DNA from 2 places in the Rhizobium sp. PL01 genome. Region 1 is predicted to be linked to the other one. Evidence: predicted binding sites of a transcription regulator. Region 1 holds the regulator's gene; the other holds the start of a gene.
What was found. The regulator LexA, encoded in region 1, represses DNA repair genes until DNA is damaged. The targets are predictions, from matches to a motif close to TGTTCNNNNTGTGTTCNG.
Positions count from the first base shown of each region.

Region 1 (4,211 bases):
ACTTGGCAGTGGCTTGTGACCGCGTCCCCCTCGTCCATCCCGATGGTCATAGGCAGAGCAGACCAGATCATAATTGCTGCGTGTGAGGCGAATGGATGATGGCCTGTCACCGTTCGGCTTAATCACCGCGAGAATGTTTCATCGCTTGCCGAAATATGATATCTTGCACTCCTACGCATTGAGTACGCATCCAGCAGTGGAACGCCCGTGGCCAGCGTGTTGCAGCGTCGGTTCACCCGTTAAAATCAAGTGCTGCAAAGCGCGGTGAAGGAGAATGCAATGCATTATAGCGTGCAGTTTTTCACCTGGACCCCGAAGCAGGGCGTTCACCAGGTCGGATCGACGATCGAAATCGATGCGGTCAACCCCAAGCTCGCGGCCGTGTCGCTGCTGGGGCTAAGATTGGACGAGACCGGTGCAGCCAAGAAACTCGCAGTGCGCGTCTGGACAACACCGGATGACAGCAAGGCTGATTGCGCCTGCTTCTATTATCATTGAGCAATCCCCCTGCTTCGCGATGCACCGACGGGGATTATGCAACGCTATCGTTTGTCAACGACGGCATGGTCTCTAGCTGTCCAGGCAAGATGGGAAGACGGAAACCTATCGATCCGATCTCTCTGAAAACTCTTCACAAGAGTGAAAACCCGCTGAGCGCGACCTATCGGCAAGGCCATCGACGCCTGCGCTTCTTCCCTGTCAATTTTCTATGTGTGGGAAAGTTTGGAGGCCTCGCCCGGAATTGAACCGGGGTGCAAGGATTTGCAGTCCTCTGCGTCACCACTCCGCCACGAGGCCTCACGAGTTCAAATAATCGAACTGTGGCGGCGGTTTAGAATGATCCTAGACAAATCGCAAGAGGATATTTCTGAAAATATCCTCGGTCGTTTGTGAAATGAAGTTTCCGAGCCGCTCTCCCACAGGCTTAAGGGGATGAGATCGCTACGGCCCGCACCTTTGAGATGATGAGGCTCGCGTTCCGATCGCGAACCTCATTTGTGATTTCACGCACCCAACTGGTCATCGTAGACAAAGACACATTTCAGGGCAGGATCCGTTTTTGACACCGGCATTCGAATTGAGAGGCGGTTTGCTTTGGATATATGAAGCGGCATGGCAACGACCGAGCTGAACGGCAACAGGACCGGCTTCATCCAGCAAAGTCCATAACCAAAAACTCATCTCCAAGCCGCAGGCAGGTCGAAGATAAAATTCGGCAAGATCAATGATAACGGCGGATCAGCCCGACGAGTTTGCCCTGTATCTTGACCCGGTCCGGCCCAAAGATCCGCGTCTCGTAGGCGGGGTTGGCGGCTTCCAGCGCAATCGAGGCGCCTTTCCGGCGGAACCGCTTCAGCGTCGCTTCCTCGTCATCAACCAGGGCGACGACGATTTCGCCGGGGCTGGCGCTGTTCGTATTGCGGATGATGACCGTGTCGCCATCCAGAATTCCTGCCTCGATCATCGAATCACCACGCACTTCCAGTGCGTAGTGCTCGCCGTTACCGACCATCTCGAGGGGGACGGAAATATCATGCGTGTTGTTCTGGATCGCCGAGATCGGCACGCCGGCGGCGATCCTGCCCATAACCGGTATCGAGACGGTGTCGCTGTGTGAGGCAGTCTTGACAGGTGCTGGGGGCACTGGTTGTACGCCGAGGCTGCCCTGAATGACGCTGGGTGAAAAGCCACGCTTGGGCTGGAGGCTCATTGAATAGGCCTCCGGCAACTTGATCACTTCCAGCGCCCTCGCCCGGTTGGGAAGGCGCCGGATGAAACCCCGCTCCTCAAGCGCGGTAATCAGCCGGTGAATGCCGGATTTCGACGCAAGATCCAGCGCATCTTTCATTTCATCGAATGATGGCGGCACACCCGATTCTTTCATTCTTTCGTGAATGAACAGAAGCAGTTCCTGTTGCTTGCGGGTCAGCATGAACGATCACTCCAGAATCGAGAAACAAATCAAGAACGAACACTATCTGTTCCATATGTGTTCCGCAAGTCCCTAAAATTCATCGAATGTTTTCAGAGATAAGTGTCGTTTCTGACGATCGGGTTGAGGTCTTGCATGTTGTTGTCTCCAGAGACTCGCATTCACTCGCTCATGGCCTTCCCCTTTTGAAGAGCCCTTGGGTGATTCCGAACGTGAGAGGATATGATGATCGGCATTGTTCTAGTTGGATGCCGGCCATTTTCGAGCCCACCAGACCGAAAATTTGCGCCGCTTACGCCGAATGAAGGCGAGATCATGCGACAGGACGAGTAGGCCCAGCGGCACCATCCAGAAGCCGAGGACAGGCAGGAAACCGAGAATGCCACCAAAAATCAAAACGCCGCCGATGGCGATACGCAGCGGACGTGATTGCGGCAGCCGCATCCGCCATGAGCCGATAACCAGCTCCTGTGTTCGGGCGTCGATGCCGAATTTTTTCGTTTTCTGCGGTTCTGCCATAAATCTCACCTATCAAACATAAAGCCTGCCCCGATACCGCTGCAATGCCGCGATGCCAAGGGTTTGGCTTGCGTGACATCGAGAATGCACCACTCCCCACAGATGGGAAGTTCTCCACAGTCTGACAAGATTGTGCATTTTTTTTGAAAAACCGCTTGGCAAATCGGAAAAGCATTTGTATTAGCAGCCTCACTTCTGCAGCACACACCGCGCAGACGTTCCCTGGTAGCTCAGCGGTAGAGCATTCGACTGTTAATCGACAGGTCGCCGGTTCGAATCCGGCCCGGGGAGCCAGTTTTCAAAGGCCTTGCTGAAAAGCAAGGCCTTTTTGGTTTCTGGTGACACCGCACCGCCTCTCGTCTGATTTCGCTGTTCTACCGATAGCCACTGGCATCCGCTATTTTCCCCGCCTCCTGCACCTCTGTCATGTCGCGCCAGCAGTCCGTCCGCGACCCGCCGAGATCGGCGAACTCTCAGATCTTTGCGAGATCCCGCTTGACGTGGATTGTACGGTAAAGCGGTTCCGCTCCGAGTCCGTTGCCTGGGCCGCAGCAATTTCAGGCCCTTTTCGAGCGAGTGTTCCCAGACCGGCTTGTCCCACTCGGTCATATGCTCGCCGCCCGAGATATCGTTGATGAGAATATCGAGTCGTGATTCTTCGCGGCGGATACGGTCAACCAAGAGACGCGACTTCCGCGTGAACAAGATGATCCACCGGCACTGCAATGCCTTTGCCGCCAGCCTCCGCGACCAGTTCGGCCGTCTCTTCGATGATGGGGATTCGAGGCGGATGGTCCGGTGGTGCCGTATGTGGAGGCGCAGATTCAGGACTTTCTCGCCGAATTTTACGGGTAATCGTATCCCTCACCGGCTTTCCTCCGTAAACGCGCCCGGTGTAAAAACCTGGAGATTTTCTGTTCCGGGCTAATGAAATCACGTTCGGCAATATCCATGTCGTGCTGGGGCGCGACATCGCCTTCGCCAGACAAGACGAGGGGAATGAAACCTGACTGATTATCAATACGGATCAACCCGGTTGACGGGCTTTTCTCTTGGAAGCCAATGGATTGCCTACCTTCATGGCGAATCGGGTGATGCGCTGTTTCGGCGCGCCGATGGCAGCGCTTACGCCAAAGTGGCTACCGGCAGCGGTGTGGCGCTGTTGGATGACGAGCGTCGGCGGACGGCATGGCTGTCTGCGTTTGAGCTCGGATCCCCTTCGGTGCTCGATTGGCAAGTGTCTGACGACGTTGCATGCCTTGTGACGAGTGCCGTGCCGGGCGTGCCGGCGGATCAGCTGGAAGTGTCCGCACTTATAAAGGCATGGCCGTCCATCGTCGCGCAGGTGCGCGATCTCCATGCCATTCCGGCCCGAGACTGCCCGTTTGATCGCGGCCTTCAAACAATGTTCGATCGGGCAGCCGATGTGGTTGCGCGCAAGAGTGTCAATCCCGACTTTCTCGATCCGGACGATCAGGACACGCCGCCCGAAACCCTGCTCGATCGATTAAAGAGCGAACTGCCCGCGCGGCTCACGCAGGAAAACACGGATCGTGTTGTTTGCCACGGCGATGCGTGCCTGCCCAATTTCATGGTCGATCCGGAAACGCTTTGCTGCACGGGAATGATCGATCTCGGGCGGCTGGGGATGGCGGACCGCTATGTCGACTTTGCGCTGCTTGTCGGCAATACCCGCGAAACATGGCGCACCACTGCGGAAGCGCGGGCTGCGCACAATCGTTTGTTCGACCTACACGCA
Region 1 covers NZ_JAWQUM010000002.1:289,361-293,571, reverse strand. The annotation lists gene R6X40_RS05820 (hypothetical protein) at 280-498, shown strand; tRNA gene R6X40_RS05815 (tRNA-Cys) at 725-798, opposite strand; gene lexA (transcriptional repressor LexA) at 1,223-1,933, opposite strand; gene R6X40_RS05805 (hypothetical protein) at 2,174-2,452, opposite strand; tRNA gene R6X40_RS05800 (tRNA-Asn) at 2,672-2,746, shown strand; partial or broken gene R6X40_RS05795 (hypothetical protein) at 2,999-3,320, opposite strand; gene R6X40_RS05790 (APH(3'') family aminoglycoside O-phosphotransferase) at 3,489-4,211, shown strand, end outside.

Region 2 (4,211 bases), on a different contig from region 1:
CCTTGATGCGGGCTTTCGACTTCGACTGACGGGCCTTCGGGCTGGAAGCGATCCATTCCTGTTCGCGGCTGATCGCCTTCTGACGGGACGCGTCTTCACGATTTTCCTGCTGCATGCGCTTGGCCTTGGCCAAAAGGTAGGCAGAGTAGTTGCCTTCGTAAGGAATGCTGCGGCCGCGGTCGAGCTCAAGGATCCAACCCGTGACATTGTCGAGGAAGTACCGATCGTGGGTGATCATCATCACGGCGCCGGCATACATGCGCAGATGGTTTTCCAGCCAGCCGATGGTTTCAGCGTCCAGGTGGTTGGTCGGTTCGTCGAGCAGCAGCAGGTCCGGCTTGGAGAGCAAGAGCTTGCAGAGCGCCAGACGGCGGCGCTCGCCACCCGAAAGGCTGGTCACATCCGCATCGCCAGGCGGGCAGCGCAGAGCTTCCATCGCCATCTCGACCTGGCTTTCCAGATCCCACAGGTTCTGGCCGTCAATGATGTCCTGGAGCTTCGAGCCCTCTTCCGCCGTCTCGTCGGAATAGTTCATCATCAGTTCGTTGTAACGCTCGAGGATGGCGGTCTTGTCGGCCACACCCTCCATGACGTTTTCCATCGCCGTCTTGGTAGGATCGAGCTGCGGTTCCTGCGCCAGGTACCCGACGGTAGCGCCCTGAGCAACCCAGGCTTCGCCGGTGTATTCCGTGTCGAGGCCGGCCATGATGCGCAGGACGGTCGACTTACCGGCACCGTTCGGGCCGAGAATACCGATCTTGGCGTCCGGATAGAACGACAGATTGACATTCTCCAGCACCTTCTTGGTGCCGTAGGACTTGTTCAGCCCGGACATATGATAAATGAATTGACGTGCCATAGAGAGACTGCTCCGACGGAATGGGATTTTGCCCGCTATGTAGGCGAATTATCCCGGCGGAGCAATGAAGAAACCGGTTTTAGCAACGCCATTCACGGAATGCCGGCTGCATCGACGGTCCCTTTTGCGCATTTGAAATCGGTATCGCCGGCCGCAAGGATCAGAGTTGAAAGGCCGGCATTGCTGGAAACATCACCCGACAGGCCGATCGTCAGCCCGGTGATGACACTGCGCGCGCCAGCTTTCTCGCAACGCATCCTGACGCGATCACCCGATCCCTTGCCAAAACTTTCGTCAAAGGCCTGCTTGACGTCGCCTTCGGTTACCTCACGCCCGATCCGTCCTGAAAACAAGGCACGCACCGCCGAGCTATTGATCTCCTCAAGAAGACGCAGCTGCACGGAAAAATAATCCTGCGCCGTGCCGCCGTGGCACGTGCCGCTGCGCAGCCACTGGTGCCGGTCGAGCCCCGATTGCGTTCCCGGCATCGCCACCATCAGCTTGGCGGCCGTCTCCTGCGCCATCGCCAGCTTTGGCAAATCCAGCCAGTCGCCATTGCGATCGCGCGCCTTGATATCCGCAGCGACACCACAGTAACTCTTCTTCACCGGCCATAGGCCATGCAGGGAAAAATGGGTTGCGTCATGGCGCTCGGAGGTCTGCCCGACGCACTCCTTGCGGTTCGGCCGCGTCTCGCAAAATCCGGGCTGCCAGCTCACAGCAAGAATGTATTCGGTCCGGCCCTTCGCGAGTGAGGCCTGTTCCTCGGCGAATGCCGCAGGCGAAGACATCATCGCAAGCACAAACAAGCTCAGGCGATAGAAAAGCGGTGCAAAAACGATCCTTACATTTCTGTGCATGCCAGCCTCCCCAAAAGAGAACACAACATGATCATTTAGCAATCAAAACGAGAAAATTGCAACCTGGAATCCTTACATCTGCGATTCTTTTCTGACCTGATACCAAACAAGCACCAAGCGCCGGTTGCCTTCGGCTGTTAAATCAAGTTGATAGCGGTCAAGCGCAGGAAGTTCGCCTGGGAGGATCTAACGGGTGTTCGCCAAGGTCGAAACGTTGCAAAGCCCGAGTGGAGCCATCCTTGCCTGGCGCCACTGGCCTGCCGCCGTCCCCGGAAAAGGCATCTTGATTGTCAGCCACGGACTGGCCGAACATTCCGCCCGTTATGCCCGCTTCGCCGCAGTCATGGCGAACACCGGTTTCAACGTCTATGCGCACGATCATCGCGGCCACGGCGCAACCAAAGCCGCCGATGCGCCACTCGGCCGTTATGCGCAATCGCAAGGGGCAGCCAAGGTCCTTGCCGACATCAGGACAATGCGGAACATGGCTGCTGGCAGTCATCCCGGGCTTCCCGTTATCCTGTTCGGTCATTCCATGGGCGGCCTGATTGCGCTGAATGCCGCGGAGGAAGACCCCGAGCTTTACGACGGACTGGCTGTCTGGAATTCCAATTTCAATCCGGGTCTTGCCGGGCGCGCAGCCCAAGCTATCCTTGCCATCGAGAAAATGCTGAAGGGTTCCGATGTGCCGAGTGGGCTGCTGTCGAAGCTGACATTCGGCGCCTGGGCCAAATCGATCCCCAACCGCAAGACCGACTATGACTGGCTGTCGCACGACCCGGTAGAAGTGGCAAAATACATCGATGACCCGCTCTGCGGTTTCGATGCCAGCGTTTCGATGTGGATCGACCTGTTCGCGTTGACCTTCGCAGGCGCACGGCAGGATCGGCTGAGCCGGCTGCCGCAAAACCTGCCGATCCACCTCGTCGGCGGCGGCGAGGACCCAGCCACCAATGGCGGCCGGGAAATCTCATGGCTAGCGCAGCGCATGCAGAATGCGGGGCTGAAGCAAGTAACAACAGTGATTTACCCCACAATGCGCCACGAAACCCTGAACGAAATTGAGCGCAACAGCGCCATGCAGGACTTTACCGGATGGTGTCTTTCCGTCGTGGAACACCGGAGATGAGCAAAGACTAGCATGGCAGACATTTCCGCAAATCCGGCGACACGCAGCAACGATGTTTCCTTTGGCCTTAGCCTGATGGTCATCGCGGTGCTGATTTCGCCGCTGATCGATATCTTTGCAAAGCTTGCGATCACCACCATTCCATCGGCCGAAATCACCGCTGTGCGTTTCGTGCTGCAGATGATCTTCATCCTGCCGATCGTCATCGTCCGCGGCACATTGTTCGATCTCACCTGGAAGAAGACCGGGCTGCATATGCTGCGCGGCGGCCTGCTTGTCGTGACCATGCTGTCCTTCATCACCACGCTGAAGGCGATGGAGGTCGCCGATGCCATCGCCATTTTCTTCGTCGAACCGATCATCCTGACCATCCTCGGCAGCATCTTCCTCAAGGAAACCATCGGCTGGCGGCGCTACACCGCCTGCGGGGTCGGTTTTTTCGGGGCCCTGCTGGTCATCCAGCCGAGCATGCAGGAAGTTGGCTGGATCGCGCTTCTGCCCATCGTCTCCGCCTTCGGGCTTGCGATCTTCCTGCTGGTGACCCGCCTCGTCGCGCAGAACGAAGATCCGTGGTCGATGCAGTTTCATGCCGGCGTCTGGGGCGCGCTGTTCTGCGGTATCCTGCTCTATATCGGCGATGGCACCGGCTCGGAGATTTTCGATCCGGTCATGCCGGATATGACCGCAGGCCTCTATCTGCTTGGCGTCGGCGTCACCGCAACCATATCCGGGGTGCTTGGCGTCTATGCCTATCGCGCAGCACCGGCATCGGTTCTGGCACCGCTGCAATATCTGGAGATCGTCTCGGCGACGATCTTCGGCTGGCTGGTGTTCGGCCATCTGCCGGACGCACTGAAATGGCTGGGCATCGGGATCATTATCGGTTCCGGTCTTTACATCATCTGGCGGGAGCGCCGGGTGAACAAGACAGCAAGCATCGCGCCGGTATCACCGGCCATCTGACAAGATTTATTGACGTGCTTTGGGAGGAGCAGACATGAAGACAGGCGGAGAACTAATCGTTGAGGCGCTGAAGGCTAACGGCGTCAGACGGGTGTCCTGTGTACCGGGGGAAAGCTATCTCGCCGTGCTCGACGCACTCTACGATACTGACATCGAGGTCCTGGTCTGCCGCCAGGAAGGTGGGGCTGCCATGATGGCTGACGCCTGGGGCCGGCTGACCGGTGAGCCCGGCATCTGCATGGTGACCCGTGGCCCGGGCGCCATGAACGCCTCCGCCGGCCTGCATATCGCCCGCCAGGATTCCATCCCGATGATCCTGTTCATCGGCCAGGTCCAGCGCGATGCGCGCGAACGGGAAGCCTTTCAGGAAATCGAATATCGCCGCGCTTTCACAGAAATT
Region 2 covers NZ_JAWQUM010000001.1:684,381-688,591, reverse strand. The annotation lists gene ettA (energy-dependent translational throttle protein EttA) at 1-859, opposite strand, end outside; gene R6X40_RS03160 (ribonuclease T2 family protein) at 952-1,719, opposite strand; gene R6X40_RS03155 (alpha/beta hydrolase) at 1,913-2,848, shown strand; gene R6X40_RS03150 (DMT family transporter) at 2,861-3,811, shown strand; gene R6X40_RS03145 (thiamine pyrophosphate-binding protein) at 3,846-4,211, shown strand, end outside.
Region 2: the regulator LexA is predicted to act here: its motif matches at 1,736-1,753, upstream of R6X40_RS03160 (ribonuclease T2 family protein).